Regions from separate parts of the Streptomyces sp. NPDC005576 genome, predicted to be linked through region 1. Evidence: riboswitches for the same ligand, from Rfam matches in the RefSeq annotation. Region 1 holds a riboswitch; the other holds the start of a gene.

What was found. Region 1 has a riboswitch for thiamine pyrophosphate ahead of thiO (glycine oxidase ThiO). Riboswitches for the same ligand answer to the same signal wherever they lie in the genome.
Region 2: linked by a shared signal. The riboswitch ahead of thiC (phosphomethylpyrimidine synthase ThiC) and the one ahead of thiO (glycine oxidase ThiO) in region 1 are both predicted to bind thiamine pyrophosphate.

What each region holds. Positions count from the first base shown of each region.
Region 1 is NZ_JBIAJC010000001.1:350,961-358,124, forward strand. It holds gene ACFYPN_RS01575 (deoxyribonuclease IV) at 1-774, opposite strand, end outside; gene pknB (Stk1 family PASTA domain-containing Ser/Thr kinase) at 789-2,783, opposite strand; gene ACFYPN_RS01585 (thiazole synthase) at 2,894-3,688, opposite strand; gene thiS (sulfur carrier protein ThiS) at 3,691-3,957, opposite strand; gene thiO (glycine oxidase ThiO) at 3,954-5,198, opposite strand; TPP riboswitch at 5,196-5,307, opposite strand; gene ACFYPN_RS01600 (NAD(P)/FAD-dependent oxidoreductase) at 5,412-6,653, shown strand; gene ACFYPN_RS01605 (Rv2175c family DNA-binding protein) at 6,788-7,153, shown strand.
Region 2 is NZ_JBIAJC010000010.1:170,164-177,327, forward strand. It holds gene ACFYPN_RS19590 (helix-turn-helix domain-containing protein) at 1-511, shown strand, start outside; gene ACFYPN_RS19595 (SsgA family sporulation/cell division regulator) at 613-1,050, shown strand; gene ACFYPN_RS19600 (YibE/F family protein) at 1,087-2,418, opposite strand; TPP riboswitch at 2,490-2,622, shown strand; gene thiC (phosphomethylpyrimidine synthase ThiC) at 2,615-4,405, shown strand; gene ACFYPN_RS19610 (MFS transporter) at 4,567-5,817, shown strand; gene ACFYPN_RS19615 (hypothetical protein) at 5,892-6,767, opposite strand; gene ACFYPN_RS19620 (metallophosphoesterase) at 6,952-7,164, opposite strand, start outside.

The DNA.
Region 1 (7,164 bases):
CACCCCGGCCGTCGCCGGGTGGGTGAAGATCTCCCGGAACGGCTCCACGCCGATGTGGCCCGCGCCGATGTTCTCGTGCCGGTCCTTGTGGGCGCCGACCACGTCCTTGGAATCGTTGGCGTGGATCAGCTTCAGCCGCCCCTCGCCGACCGTCTCCACCAGCAGGTCCAGGGTCTGCCGCATCCCGGACGGGCCGGCCAGGTCGTGGCCCGCCGCGTAGATGTGGCAGGTGTCCAGGCAGACACCCAGCTTGGGGTGGGAGTCCAGCGCCTCGAAGTACGGGCCGAAGTCCCAGGTGCGCGAACAGAGCGAGAACCCCTGCCCGGCGGTGGACTCCAGCAGGAGATCGGGATCGTCGTCGTGGGTCAGCTCGTCCAGCAGCGGGAGCAGGTGGGTGCGCACCTGCGCCAGCGCCACCTCCCGGGGCCGGCCGCCCGTCGCCGAGCCGGTGTGGACGACGACGCCCAGCGCGCCGATCTCGCGCGCCCGGCGCAACGAGTGCCGCAGGGAATCCACGGACCTCTCCACCGTCGCCCCGGTGTGCGAGCCGAAGTTGATCAGGTACGGGGCGTGCACGTACACCGGCATGCCCCGGGCCTCGCACTCCTTGCGGAACAGCTCGTCCTGGTCGGGCTTCCGGGCCGGGGTGGCCCAGCCGCGCGGGTTCGCCACGAAGATCTGGATGGCCTCGGCCGCCAGTTCGTCGGCGTGGCCGAGGCCGGTCTTCACCAGCCCGCCGGCCACCGGGACGTGTCCGCCCACCGGGTTGCGCACAGGATTGCGCACGGTCACAGTCCCTTGGTCCTGATGGTGATGGCCGATCCCTCGGCCGCCCGGCCGCCGCCGTCGACGGACTGGCTCGCGACGGTGTCGCTGAAGGAGAGGAACGGCCGGTCGACCTCGACCTCGAACCCGGCGTCCTCCAGGATCTCCCGCGCCTCGTCCACGTCCTTGCCGGTGACGTCCGGTACCTCGATCATCCGGGGGCCCTTGGAGACGGTGAGCTGGACGGTGTCCCCCTCGGCCGCCTCGGCGCCGGGGTCCGGCGTCTGCTCGGCGACGTCGCCCGCCACCTCGGAGGAGTTGATCCGGCCCGGCCGTACCTCGGCCTTCAGCCCCTCCTCGTCCAGGGCGTCGGTGGCGTCCTCCACGGAGAGCCCGGAGACGTCCGGTACCTCAACCGGGGAGCCCTTGCTCACGACCAGCGCCACGGCGGAGTCGGGGTGACGCTCCTCGCCCGCGCCGGGGTCCGTACGGACCACCTCGCCGCGCCCGACGTCGTCGCTGAACTCCCTGGTCACCATGCCCGGTGCCAGGCCGGCCTCCTTCAGCGCCCGGCGCGCGTCGGTCAGTGAGGTACCCGCCACATCGGGCACCTTCACGATCTCCGGGCCGCGCGAGACGACCAGCTTCACCGACTCGTTGCCCCGGACCCGGTCGCCGGGCGCGGGGTCGGTGCTGATCACGGAGCCCCGGTCGACCGTGTCGCTGTAGGCCTTGGCGACGGACTTCACATCGAGCCCGGCGTCACCCAGCCGCTTCTCGGCGGCCTCCTGCGTCTGGCCGAGGAGCGAGGGGACCTGGGTGAACTGGCCCGAATTGATGTACCAGACGCCGCCCCCGGCCAGCAGTACCAGCACCAGGGCGGTGATCACGGCGTAGACCCCGCGGCGCGGGGTGCCGCCGGAGCGTCCCGTCCGTGCGGACCGCCGGGGCCGGCCGGGCGCGACCGAGGCGGAGGCGGTGGCGGGCATCTCCAGCCGGCTGGTCCGGTGGGTGGTGCCCCGGTCCTCGGCCACCGCGCGCGGCAGCACGCTCGTACGGTCCTCCGCACCGGAGACACCGGAGACACCGGAGACACCGGAGACACCTGAGGGGTCGGCCGCACCGGCGCTCGCCGGGGGGAGCGCCTGCGGCGGTACCGCGTCCAGCTCCGCGTCGCTGAGGAGGGCCCGCGCTTCGAGGGTCGCGGCGAGCAGCACCACCGCGTCCTGCGCGCGGACCCGGGCGTCGCGCGCGGTGGCCGCCGCCACCAGCGCGTCCAGCGCCGGGGAGAGCCCGGGGACGGTGGCGGACGGCGGCGGGACGTCCTGATGGAGGTGCTGGTAGATGATCTGCGCGGCGTTCTCGCCCGTGTACGGCTTGGTGCCGGTCAGCATCTCGTACAGCACGACACCGCAGGCGTACACGTCCGAGCGGGTGTCCGCCGTGCCGTGCTCGATCTGCTCCGGGGCGAGGTAGGACACCGTGCCCAGCAGGGAGCCGGTGGTGTCGGTGGCGGTGCCGACCGCGCGGACGAGCCCGAAGTCGGCGACCTTCACCCAGCCGTCGTCCCCTATCAGGACGTTCTCCGGCTTCATGTCGCGGTGCACGAACCCGGCCCGGTGCGCGGCGCCCAGCGCGGCCAGCACCGGCTCCAGGATGTCGAGCGCGGCACGCGGCTGGAGGGCCCCGCGGTCCCGCAGCACCTCACGGAGCGTGTAGCCCGCGACGTACTCCATGGCGAGGTAGACGTAGGCGCCCTCGGCGCCCTGGTCGAAGACGGACACCACGTTGGGGTGCGCGAGGCGTGCCACCGACTTCGCCTCACGGATGAAGCGTTCGACGAAGGAGACGTCCGCGGCGAGCGCGGGGTGCATCACCTTGAGGGCGAGCACCCGGTCGAGCCGGATGTCCACGGCCCGGTAGACCGTGGCCATCCCGCCCACCGCGATGCGTGCCTCGACGCGGTAGCGGCCGTCGAGCAGCCGTCCGAGCAGCGGGTCCTGGAGGGTGGTGTCCACCGGACGAGTCTACGAGGCGCCGCCGGCGCCCCGGGCGCCCCGGAGCGGGCCCGGGGCCGTATCGCAGCCGAGCCGTGACAACCGGGGTCCGCGTTCCCCGCGCCGGAGGGTCAGAACGCCGGGCGCTCCGGGTCCAGGACCGCGCGTCCCGCCACCGGGGAGGAGGCCTCGGCGAAGTGGCGGCGGGGGATGCGGCCCGCCCGCCGGGCGAGACGCCCGCCGTCCACCGCGTGCCGCATCGCCGACGCCATCAGCTCCGGCTCCTGCGCCCGGGTCACCGCCGAGGCGAGCATCACGGCCGCGCACCCCAGTTCCATCGCCAGTGCCGCGTCCGAGGCGGTGCCCGCCCCGGCGTCCAGGATCACCGGGACCCCGGCCCGCTCCACGATCAGCTCGAAGTTGTGCGGGTTGCGGATACCGAGACCGGAGCCGATGGGGGAGCCGAGCGGCATGACCGCCGCGCAGCCCACGTCCTCCAGCTTCCGCGCGAGGACCGGGTCGTCGTTGGTGTAGGGGAGCACGGTGAACCCGTCGTCGACGAGGATCTCCGCCGCGTCCAGCAGCTCGACCGGGTCCGGCAGCAGGGTCCGCTCGTCGGCCACCACCTCCAGCTTGACCCACTCCGTACCGAGGGCCTCGCGGGCCAGCCGGGCGGTCAGCACCGCCTCACCCGCGGTGAAGCAGCCCGCCGTGTTGGGCAGTACCCGGATGGAGAGGCGCTCCAGCACGGAGAGGACCGAACCCCGCACGGTCGGGTCCAGCCTCCGCATCGCGACGGTGGTCAGCTCGGTGCCGGAGGCGATGAGCGCCCGCTCCAGCACGTCCAGGCTGGGGGCGCCGCCGGTGCCCATGATCAGCCGGGAAGAGAACTCCAGTCCGCCCAGGCGGAAGAGGTCGTCGGACATGGTCAGCCTCCCTGTACGGCGGTGAGGACCTCGACGCGGTCGCCCCCGGCGAGGGCGGTGGTGTGCCAGGCCGAGCGCGGCACCACACTCTCGTTGACGGCGGCGGCGACCCCCGAGGACGCGCGGGTCAGGGACGCCACGAGGGTGCCCAGGGTGGTCCCGGGCGGGAGCTCGCGCGGGTCACCGTTGACGGAGACGGGCACTCTGGCCGTCGGGGCGGTCAGGCCGGTCGGATCGGTCAGGTCGGTCGGGACGGCCGGATCGGTCATGCGTACTGCTCCTCGCGTGCGGGGGCGACGGGGGTGGTGAAGCGGCCCGGCGCGAACGGGCGGGCCACCTCGGGCAGTTCGCCGGTGGTCAGCGCGTGCGCCATGGCGTCGCCGGTGACGGGGGTCAGCAGCACCCCGTTGCGGTGGTGGCCGGTGGCGACCAGCAGCCCCGGCAGGGCGGTCGGGCCGAGCACCGGCGCGTTGTCCGGGGTGGCGGGACGCAGCCCGGCCAGGGTCTCGGTGAGCGGCAGCTCGGTGATGCCCGGCACCAGCTCGTGGGCGTCGCGCAGCAGCTCGTACACCCCGCCGGCCGTCACCGTGGTGTCCCAGCCCATCTCCTCGCTCGTCGCACCGACGACCAGCTCGCCGTTCTCGCGCGGGACGAGGTACAGGTCCTGACCCCGCACCACCGCGCGCACCGTCCGGCTGAGGAAGGGGGCGTACGCACGCGGCACGGTCAGCCGCAGCACCTGGCCCTTCACCGGGCGCACCGGCGGGGCGACGCCCTCCGGCAGCCCCGCGAGCCGGCCGCTGAGGCTGCCGGCGGCCAGCACGACCTGGCCGGCCGAGACCGCGGTGCCGTCCGCGAGCAGCGCCCCGGCCGCCCGGCCGCGCGCGACCTCCAGCCGCTCGCAGGGGCTGCGGTGGAAGACCACCCCGGCCCGCTCGCAGGCCGTCAGCAGCGCGGTCGCCAGCCGGCGCGGGTCGACCTGATGGTCGCCGTCGACCCGCAGCCCGCCCCGCACACCCGGCGCCAGCATCGGTTCCAGCCGCCGGCACTCGCGCCCCGACAGCCACTGCGAGTCGAGCCCGGACCGCTCCTGGAGGGCGTGCAGTTCGCGCAGGTGCGCCCGGTCGTCGGAGTCGAGCGCCACCGCGAGGGTGCCGCAGGCGCGGAAGCCGGTGTCCCGGCCGCTCGCCGCCTCCAGCTCCGCCACGAAATCCGGGTAGCGGGCGGCGGAGGCGAGGTTGAGCCCGAGCAGCATCTGCTCGCCGTAGTGGAGTTCGGTGACGGCGGCCAGCATCCCGGCCGCGACCCGCGCGGCCCCGCCGCCCGGTTCCGGATCGGCGACCGCCGTCCGCAGTCCCGCCTGCGCCGCCCGCCAGGCGGTGACCAGGCCGATGATGCCGCCCCCGACGACGAGCACGTCGTACGCGGGCCCCCGGCGGCCCGCGTCTCCCGTGCCCCCGCCCGTGGTGCCCCCGCTCGCGGCGGAGGACGATTCCTGTGATGCACGCATGGGTGTCCAGCCCCTCCCTTCGCCGGCATGACCCGGATCAGGTTCGTACGGTCGGAGGCCGCCAGCCTCCCTCTCAGCCCGGTTCGTCCGGGCTCCCGCGAGTGTCTTCGCGCAGCCACCCTAGACCCCGCCGCCCGCGCGGTACGAAGGAGCCGCCGCGGAGGGCACCGGACCCCGTGACGTGATGGAGCGTCAGGTGCTTAGGGTGGGTACGTGAGCGAAGAGAGCGACCAGCGGGCGCCGGAGCACGGCGTCGTCATCGTCGGAGCGGGCATGGCGGGCGTGCGGACCGCCGTGGCACTGCGGGACGAGGGGTACACCGGGCCCGTCACCCTGATCGGCGCGGAGCCCCACCAGCCCTACGACCGGCCGCCGCTCTCCAAGGCCGTCCTGCTCGGCACCGCCGAACACTCCGCGTTCGGCATCGACTTCAAGGCGCTCGACGTCCGTCTGCGCCTCGGGCTCCCCGTGGACGGCCTGCGCCCCGCCGACCGGGAGGTGGACACCCCGGACGGCCCGGTGCCGTACGACGTGCTGGTCCTCGCGACCGGGGCCGAACCGCTGACGCTGCCCGGCTCCGAAGGGGTTCCCGGCGTCCACCTGCTGCGCACCCTGGACGACGCCGAGCGGCTGCGGCCCGTCCTCGCCGGGCGCCACGACGTCGTCGTGGTCGGCGCGGGCTGGATCGGCGCCGAGTTCGCCACCGCCGCCCGTGCGGCCGGCTGCGCGGTCACCGTCGTGGAGGCCGCCGCCCGCCCGCTCGCCGGGGTGCTGCCCGCCGAGGTCACCGCACCCATGGCCGACTGGTACGCGCACGCCGGTGCCACGCTCCTCACCGGCGCCCGGGTCGACCGCGTCGAACCCGGCGCCGTGATCCTGGCCGACGGACGCCGGCTCCCGGCCGGCGCGGTGGTCGTCGGCATCGGCGCCCGCCCCGCCAGCGGCTGGCTCGCCGGCTCGGGCGTCGCGCTCGGCCCGGACGGATCGGTCATCGCGGACGCCGCCCTGCGCACCTCCGCGCCCGGGGTGTACGCGGTCGGGGACTGCGCCTCGTACCCCTCCGCGCGCTACGGCGCACGTCTCCTGGTCCACCACTGGGACAACGCGCTCCAGGGCCCGCGCACCGTCGCGGCGGGCATCGCACGGACGGGAGGGGCAAAGGCCGCAGAACCGGAGCCGTACGACCCGGTGCCGTACTTCTGGTCCGAGCAGTTCGGCCGCTTCGTCCAGTACGCCGGGCACCACGCGGACGCCGACACCCTGCTGTGGCGCGGCGACCCCGCCGACGAGGAGTGGACCGTGCTCTGGCTGCGCGACGGCGCGCTCGTCGCCCTGCTGGCGGTCGGCCGTCCGCGCGATCTCACCCAGGGGCGCAAGCTCGTCACCTCCGGCCGGACCCTCGACCCCGAGCGGGCCGCCGACCCGGCCGTACCCCTGAAGTCCGCCGTCCGCTGAGCCCCGGCGCGGGGTCGTGCGCGCCCGGCCGGGCCGCTCCGAACCCGGGCGCGACCTGCGGGGACGCCCTGCGACGTGGTCCGTACGGTCGGCCCGGCTTCCAGCTGTCGGTCCCAGATGGCACGCTTGTCCTCGTGAACCGGATTGACGCAAAGATCGATGCTCTCGTCCCCGCCTGGCTCCACCTCCCCGACATCGCGGAACTCCTCGACGTCGAGGTGACGCGCGTGCGGCAGCTGGTCAAGGAAGGCCAGCTGATCGCGGTGCGCCGCGGTGAGAACCGGACGCTCCAGGTGCCTGCCGCCTTCATCGACGGCGACAAGGTGGTCAAGGGCCTCGCGGGGACCCTGACCCTCCTGAGGGACGACGGCTATTCCGACGAAGAGATGCTGGAGTGGCTCTTCACCCCCGACCCGAGCCTGCCCGGCACCCCCGCGCAGGCGCTGAGCGAGAATCGCGGGACGGAGGTGAAGCGCCGCGCCCAGGCGCTCGCCGTCTGACCGAGACGACC
Region 2 (7,164 bases), on a different contig from region 1:
GCGCGGCAGGCTCAACGACTCCCTCGTGCGGTGGTGCGACGAGTTGGGGGCCCCGGTGTACTGCGCGGTCTACCGTGAGGGAGAGATCGAGCTGGTCGCCGTGGCGGACTCCGCCGAGACGCCGGCCGTGGACGAGTGGGCCCCCTTCGCGGAGACCGGCCACGCGCACGCCCTGGGTCAGTGCCTCCTCGGTCAGCTCGACGAGGAGTCACGTGAGGACCATCTGCTCCGCCATCCGGTGCGTCCGCTGACCCGTTACTCAGTGCGAGATGGGCCGGTCCTACTTGAGCGATTGCGTTCGATGGAGCGTATGAAACCTGTCATTGAGCGACAGGAGTACGCACTGGGAACCGTCTGTGCCGCCATCCCCATCACCGCAGGTTCGGTCGTCGCCGCGATGGCCATTTCTCTACCCCTGGACCGACAGGACCAGTTGCTCCCCGCAGTCGAACAACTACGTGCCGAAGTGGCACGGCTCTTGCGTTCGTTCGTGTTCTCTATCAGTATCTGAAAAATCACTCCTTGTGATCTGCTATCGCGTGCACCACGATGGCGTCAATAGGGCCACGGGGGATCATTCCTGGCCAGATTCATCTACTGCGGGGTTGAACGATGCGCGAGTCGGTTCAAGCAGAGGTCATGATGAGTTTCCTCGTCTCGGAGGAGCTCTCGTTCCGTATTCCGGTGGAGCTCCGGTACGAGGTGAGCGATCCGTACGCGATCCGGATGACCTTCCATCTGCCGGGTGACGCCCCTGTCACCTGGGCTTTTGGTCGTGAGCTCCTGCTCGACGGCCTCAACAGCCCAAGCGGCGACGGCGATGTGCACATCGGCCCGACCGAACCCGAGGGCCTCTGTGACGTGCACATCCGGCTCCAGGTCGGTGCGGACCGGGCCTTGTTCCGAGCCGGGACGGCACCGCTCGTCGCGTTCCTCGACCGGACGGACAAGCTGGTGCCACTGGGGCAGGAGCACACGCAGGGTGACTTCGACGGGAATCTCGAAGAGGCGCTCGGCAGGATCCTCGCCGAGGAGCAGAACGCGGGCTGACAGGCTGTCAGCCCGTCAGCTTTTGGGTCCTCGCGCTCATGCCTTGCGGCGGCGGCCCCTCCCGGTCCGTACGGGTGCAGGAGCTTTGGCTTCCGCGCCGAGCCCTGTGCGGTCCGCGGACACCACCAGAGCGGCGAGCACCGTCGTGACGGGCACCGAGGCGACCAGTCCGATCGAGCCGACGAGAGTGCGGACGATCTCCGCCGCCACCAGCTCACTGTTGGCGACCGTGCCCACGCTGCTCTGCGCGATGGAGAACAGCAGCAGCAGTGGCAGCGCCGCGCCCGCGTAGGCGAGCACCAGGGTGTTGACCACCGAGGCGATGTGGTCGCGCCCGATCCTGATGCCCGCCCGGTAGAGCCCGCGCGCCCCCGTGGCCGGGTTCGCCTGGTGCAGCTCCCACACCGCCGACGTCTGTGTGACCGTCACGTCGTCCAGGACCCCGAGCGAACCGATGATGACACCGGCCAGCAGCAGGCCGCTCATGTCGATGTCCGGATAGAGGCCGTGGATGAGGCCGGTGTTGTCGTCGGTGTTGCCGGTCAGCCCCGCCCAGTCGATGAAGACCGAGCCCAGCAGCCCGATCAGTACCAGCGAGATCAGCGTGCCGATGACCGCCACCGAGGTGCGGGCGGTCACTCCGTGGCAGGTGTACAGCGCGATGAGCATGATCGCGCTGGCCCCGACCACCGCCACGAGCAGCGGGTTGGACCCCTGCAGGATCGCCGGGAGGATGAACAGCGTCAGCACGGCGAAGGACACCGCGAGCGCCACGAGCGCCATCACCCCGCGCAGCCGCCCCACCACCACCACGGCGACGGCGAAGAGTCCCGCCAGCAGCGCCATCGGAAGCTTCCGGTCCACATCGGTCACCGAGTACTGCAGATCGTGCGGAGCGTCCGGCGCGTAGGCGAGCACGACGCCCTGGCCCTCGCTCAACTGCCGTGACGCGTCCGGCTGGATGATCTCGGCGAACCTGCGTCCCTCGTCCTTGCCGCTGGTCACCTCGATGGTGGCCTTCTTGCAGTCGCCGGTCTCCCCGGCCGCGCCGGCCGGGCCGGAGCCCGTCGACGCACCGCCCGTGGCGGGGACCTGGGCCGCGTTGACGTCCGCGCAGTTCACCCGGTCCACCCGCACCACCTCTCCCTGCTCGGTCTGCCGGTCGAAGCCCACACCGGTCCGCTCGTGGGCGGGTGTTCCGCCGGGCCAGAGCACCACCAGGCCGACGACCACCGCCGCCGCGAAGGGGATCAGCACACAGGCGATGACCTTCCGCAGATGGGTGGAGACGGGCGCCGCGGGGCCATGGCTGTGGGTATGGCCGTGCGAGGGGTCCTGGGGTTCGGGCCGGTCCTGGGAGGAGTTCACCGGGCGATCATCCCAACTGCGGCGGAGGCCCCCTGTTCAGCACGGCCGGGCGGGCGCTAGCGTGGTGGCACCTTTGCACACGCGGGAGCTCGGAGCACCGGGCTGAGAGGGCGCTGACCTCGTGAATCCTCACGGGACAGGCTGCGCCGACCGCCGAACCTGTTACCGGGTAATGCCGGCGTAGGGAGTAGGTCTCATGACCACATCGGACGCACGCACGCCTGCCTCCACGACGAACGAGAGCGTCGGGGCGAGCAAGTCCATCGGCTGGCACAAGGGATACGTCGAGGGCTCGCGCCCCGGCCTCCGGGTGCCGGTCCGTCAGGTGCACCTGACCAACGGCAAGGACGTGACGCTCTACGACACGTCCGGTCCGTACACCGATTCCGCGGTCACGACCGACGTCCGCCGGGGCCTCGCCTCCGTGCGCGGCGGCTGGATCGAGGACCGGGGCGACACCGAGGAGTACGAGGGGCGCCCGGTCCGTCCGGAGGACGACGGCCGCCCGCCCGCCTCCCGCGACGGCCTGCGCAACCTCGACGCGGTCTTCCCCGGCGGCGCGCGCAGGCCCCGGCGCAGCCGCGACGGACGCCCCGTCACCCAGCTCGCCTACGCGCGGCGCGGGGAGATCACCCCCGAGATGGAGTACGTCGCGATCCGGGAGAACGTCGCCCCGGAGGTCGTCGTCGAGGAGATCGCGGCCGGCCGGGCGGTGCTGCCGGCCAATGTGAACCACCCGGAGATCGAGCCGATGATCATCGGCAAGCGGTTTCTGGTGAAGGTGAACGCGAACATCGGCAACTCGGCCGTGGCCTCCTCCATCGAGGAGGAGGTGGACAAGATGACCTGGGCGACCCGGTGGGGCGCCGACACGGTCATGGACCTGTCCACCGGCCGCAACATCCACACCACCCGCGAGTGGGTCCTCCGCAACTCCCCCGTGCCCATCGGTACCGTCCCGCTCTACCAGGCACTCGAAAAGGTGGACGGCCGGGCGGAGGAGCTGACCTGGGAGATCTACCGGGACACGGTCGTCGAACAGGCCGAGCAGGGCGTGGACTACATGACGGTGCACGCCGGGGTGCGCCTTCCGTACGTCCCCCTCACCGCGCGCCGGAAGACGGGCATCGTCTCCCGGGGCGGCTCGATCATGGCGGCCTGGTGCCTCGCGCACCACAAGGAATCGTTCCTCTACGAGAACTTCGAGGAGCTCTGCGAACTCCTCGCGACGTACGACGTGACGTACTCGCTCGGGGACGGACTGCGGCCGGGGTCCATCGCCGACGCCAATGACGAGGCCCAGTTCGCCGAGTTGCGCACCCTCGGCGAGCTGAACTCGATCGCCAAACGGTACGGCGTGCAGACGATGATCGAGGGGCCGGGGCACGTCCCGATGCACAAGATCAAGGAGAACATCGACCTCCAGCAGGAGATCTGCGAGGAGGCGCCGTTCTACACCCTCGGCCCGCTGACCACCGACGTCGCACCGGCGTACGACCACATCACCTCCGGTATCGGAGCGGCGATGATCGCCTGGTGGGGCACGGCGATGCTCTGCTACGTGACCCCCAAGGAGCATTTGGGGCTGCCCGACCGGGACGACGTGAAGACCGGGGTCATCACCTACAAGATCGCGGCCCACGCAGCCGACCTGGCCAAGGGGCACCCGGGTGCGCAGGACTGGGACGACGCGCTGTCGGACGCACGGTTCGAGTTCCGCTGGGAGGACCAGTTCAACCTGGCGCTCGACCCGGACACCGCACGCGCCTTCCACGACGAGACGCTGCCCGCCGAACCGGCCAAGACGGCGCACTTCTGCTCGATGTGCGGACCCAAGTTCTGCTCGATGAAGATCAGCAGAAGCATCACCGAGCAGTTCGGCGGCGAGGAGGCCGCCACCCCGGAGGAGATCGAGGCCGGGATGCTGGAGAAGTCGAAGGAGTTCGCGGCCTCGGGCAGCCGCGTCTACCTTCCGCTCGCGGACTGAACCGTCGGAGGGCCGCCCGGCACCCCCGGTGAGGAGGGCGGGCGGCGGCTTCTCGGGGCGCCCACGGTCACCCGGCGATGGCCGGGACGGGTCGGGAGGCGGTGGGACGGGTGTGCGCGCCCCGGGTGGTGTCCGGTGGACACCCCCTGGGGTGACCCGTCATGACACCTTCCCCGGCCCGGTTACCCCTCCGGCGGAACCGACGGTTCGCCCTGCTCGTCGCCGCCCGGTTCGTCTCGATCCTGGGCAACGGATTCGCCCGGGTGGCACTGGCCTTCGCGGTGCTGGCACTGTCCGGGAGCGGTCCCGGCCGGCTCTCCCTGGTGCTGGCCTGCCAAGCCCTGCCGCAACTGGTCTTCGTCCTGGTCGGAGGGGTGGTCGCGGACCGGACGTCGCGGTCCCGGCTGATGGTGCTGGCCGATGTCGCCGGCGCCGCCGCCTACGCCGGTCTGGCCGCGATGGTGCTGACCGGCCACGCCCCCCTGGGGGCGATGTGCGTGTTGGCGGTGCTGACCGGTACGGCCACCGCGATGTTCGCGCCGGCCATGGACGGGGTGGTCCCGCTCGTGGTCCCCGCCGACCGCCTCCAGGAGGCCAACGGGCTGCTGCGCGTCGGTTCCCACGGGGCGTTGCTGCTGGGCCTCGCCCTGTCCGGAGTCACCGTCGCGTTCGTCGGCGCGGGGTGGGCGCTCGCGCTGAACGCCGCTTCCTTCGTCGTCAGCGCGGCGCTGACGGGTGGGCTGCGCCTGGCCGGCCGGCCGCGCGGAGGTTCCTCCGGGTGGACCGATCTGCGCGAGGGCTGGACGGCGTTCGCCGGCCGGCAGTGGCTCTGGGCGGTCGTGGCGCAGTACACCTTCGTGGTGGCCGCGCTCAACGCCACGCTGGGCGTGCTCGGTCCGCTGGTGGCGGAGGAGGAGTTCGGCGGTGCGCGGGCCTGGTCGGTCCTGGTGGCCGCCCAGGCGCTGGGCATGATCGCCGGGGCCGGGGCGTCGGCCCGTCTGCGGGTGGGGCGCCCCGTCCTCGTCGCGGTCCTCGCGACCTTTCCCCTCGCCGCTCCCCTCGCGCTCCTCGGCGCTCACGCGCCGCTCGCCGTGATCGCGGCGGCCATGTTCTGCGCGGGGGTGGCGGGTGACGTCTTCGCCGTGCTGTGGTCCACGACCGTGCAGCGGGAGATCCCGGAGGACACCCTTTCGAGGGTGAGTTCGTACGACCTCTTCGGTTCGCTCGCCTTCGCCCCGCTCGGGCTGCTGGTCGCGGGTCCGGTCGCGGCCGCGGTGGGACCGGGACCGGCGTTGTACGGCTGCGCGGTTCTGGTGGTGCTGGCCACCGCGGGAGCTCTGCTCTCGCCCCAGGTACGAGGGTTGAGGGCGTCGGGTCCCCAGGGGCAGGTGGCGGTGGCCGAGGCGGGCTGAACCGGAGGCGGGATGCGGTGCGGCGCCCCGGTCGCCAGGTTCCCGCGGCCCGGCCGCTCATGGCCGGACGCCGGCTATCCGTCTTTCGGACCGCCGGAGCCCGCACCGCCGGAGCCCGGACTCGGAGAGCCGGGGCTGTCGAAGCCGGGGCTGTCGAAGTCCGGGCTGCTGAAATCCGGGCTGGTGAAGGAGGGCCGAGGGCTCTGGCGCGAGCCGTCCCGCGGGTTCGAGAAGTCGGGGCTGCTGTAACCGATCTTCGGGATGCGGTTCGGTGACGGCCGGGGGGCGCGGGCGGCCGGTGCGGCGGACGGGTCGTCCAGCGCGTCGCGCAGGAACGGGAGGATGCCGCGTTCCAGCAGGGCGTGGCGCCAGGCTTCCCGGGCCCTGGCGATCTCCTCCGGCACGTCGTCCTCCGCCATGGCGACGGCCAGCTCGTTGGAGCTGTTGCGGAGCGCCGTGACCAGCAGTCCGACGGCGGCGGCGAGTATCGCCAGAGCGGCGAGCGCGGCGAAGAGCCAGCCGGCGGTGATCAGCGGGCCCGCGATGGCCGCGGAGCTCACCGCCCGGAGGAGATAGCCGATCAGCAGGAAGATCACCGCGGCGGAACCCGCGAGGAGCGGCGCGAGCACGGTGACGACCGCGCCGACCCCGACGCCCTCGCCGGGGCGGTCGGGCGAGTCCCGCACCTCGTCGGAGTCTTGGTCGGCGTCCCCGGTCGGGACCCGGAGTTCCCCGCGCGCCTTCACGTAGTGCTCGTACTCGGTGGCGGCTGCCGCGGTGATCAGCGCGGTGGCGCTCAGCGCCATGGTCCGCAGCTGTTCCCGGTTGAGCCGTTCCCCGACGCCGTCCAGATCCGGCCGTTCGTGCGCGTGGCGCAGCGCGTCGCCGAGGATTCGCTCGTACTCGGGCCCGTCCTCGGCCAGCAGGTGCGGAGCGCTTGTCATCTGCATCCCCCGATGCTCCGTGGCGCCCGGAAACCCGCGCACGGCGGGGCGTCTCGGACGAAACGGAGGAGAGCCTGCTACTGATACGCCGATGGTAGAGCGCCCGGGGCGAGCGGTGACAGGGTGTTTCCAGAAATAGGCCCGCCGACCGCGAACGATCGGGTCGGCGGAGCCCTACCCGGCGAAGATGTCAGTCATGCAGGGGGAGTTGTGCGACCAGTAGCTTTCCGGCCATGGTCACTCCGCCGTCCATGGCGATGGCGAGCCCGTCCGCGTACAGGTGCGGTCCGCGCACCACCGGCCCCGCGCCGTTCTCGCCGTCCTCCGATCCGACCTCGCCGAGGAGGTACGGAATGGGGCTGTGGCCGTGGACGACCCGGCGGCCGCCGTACGCGGCCATCAG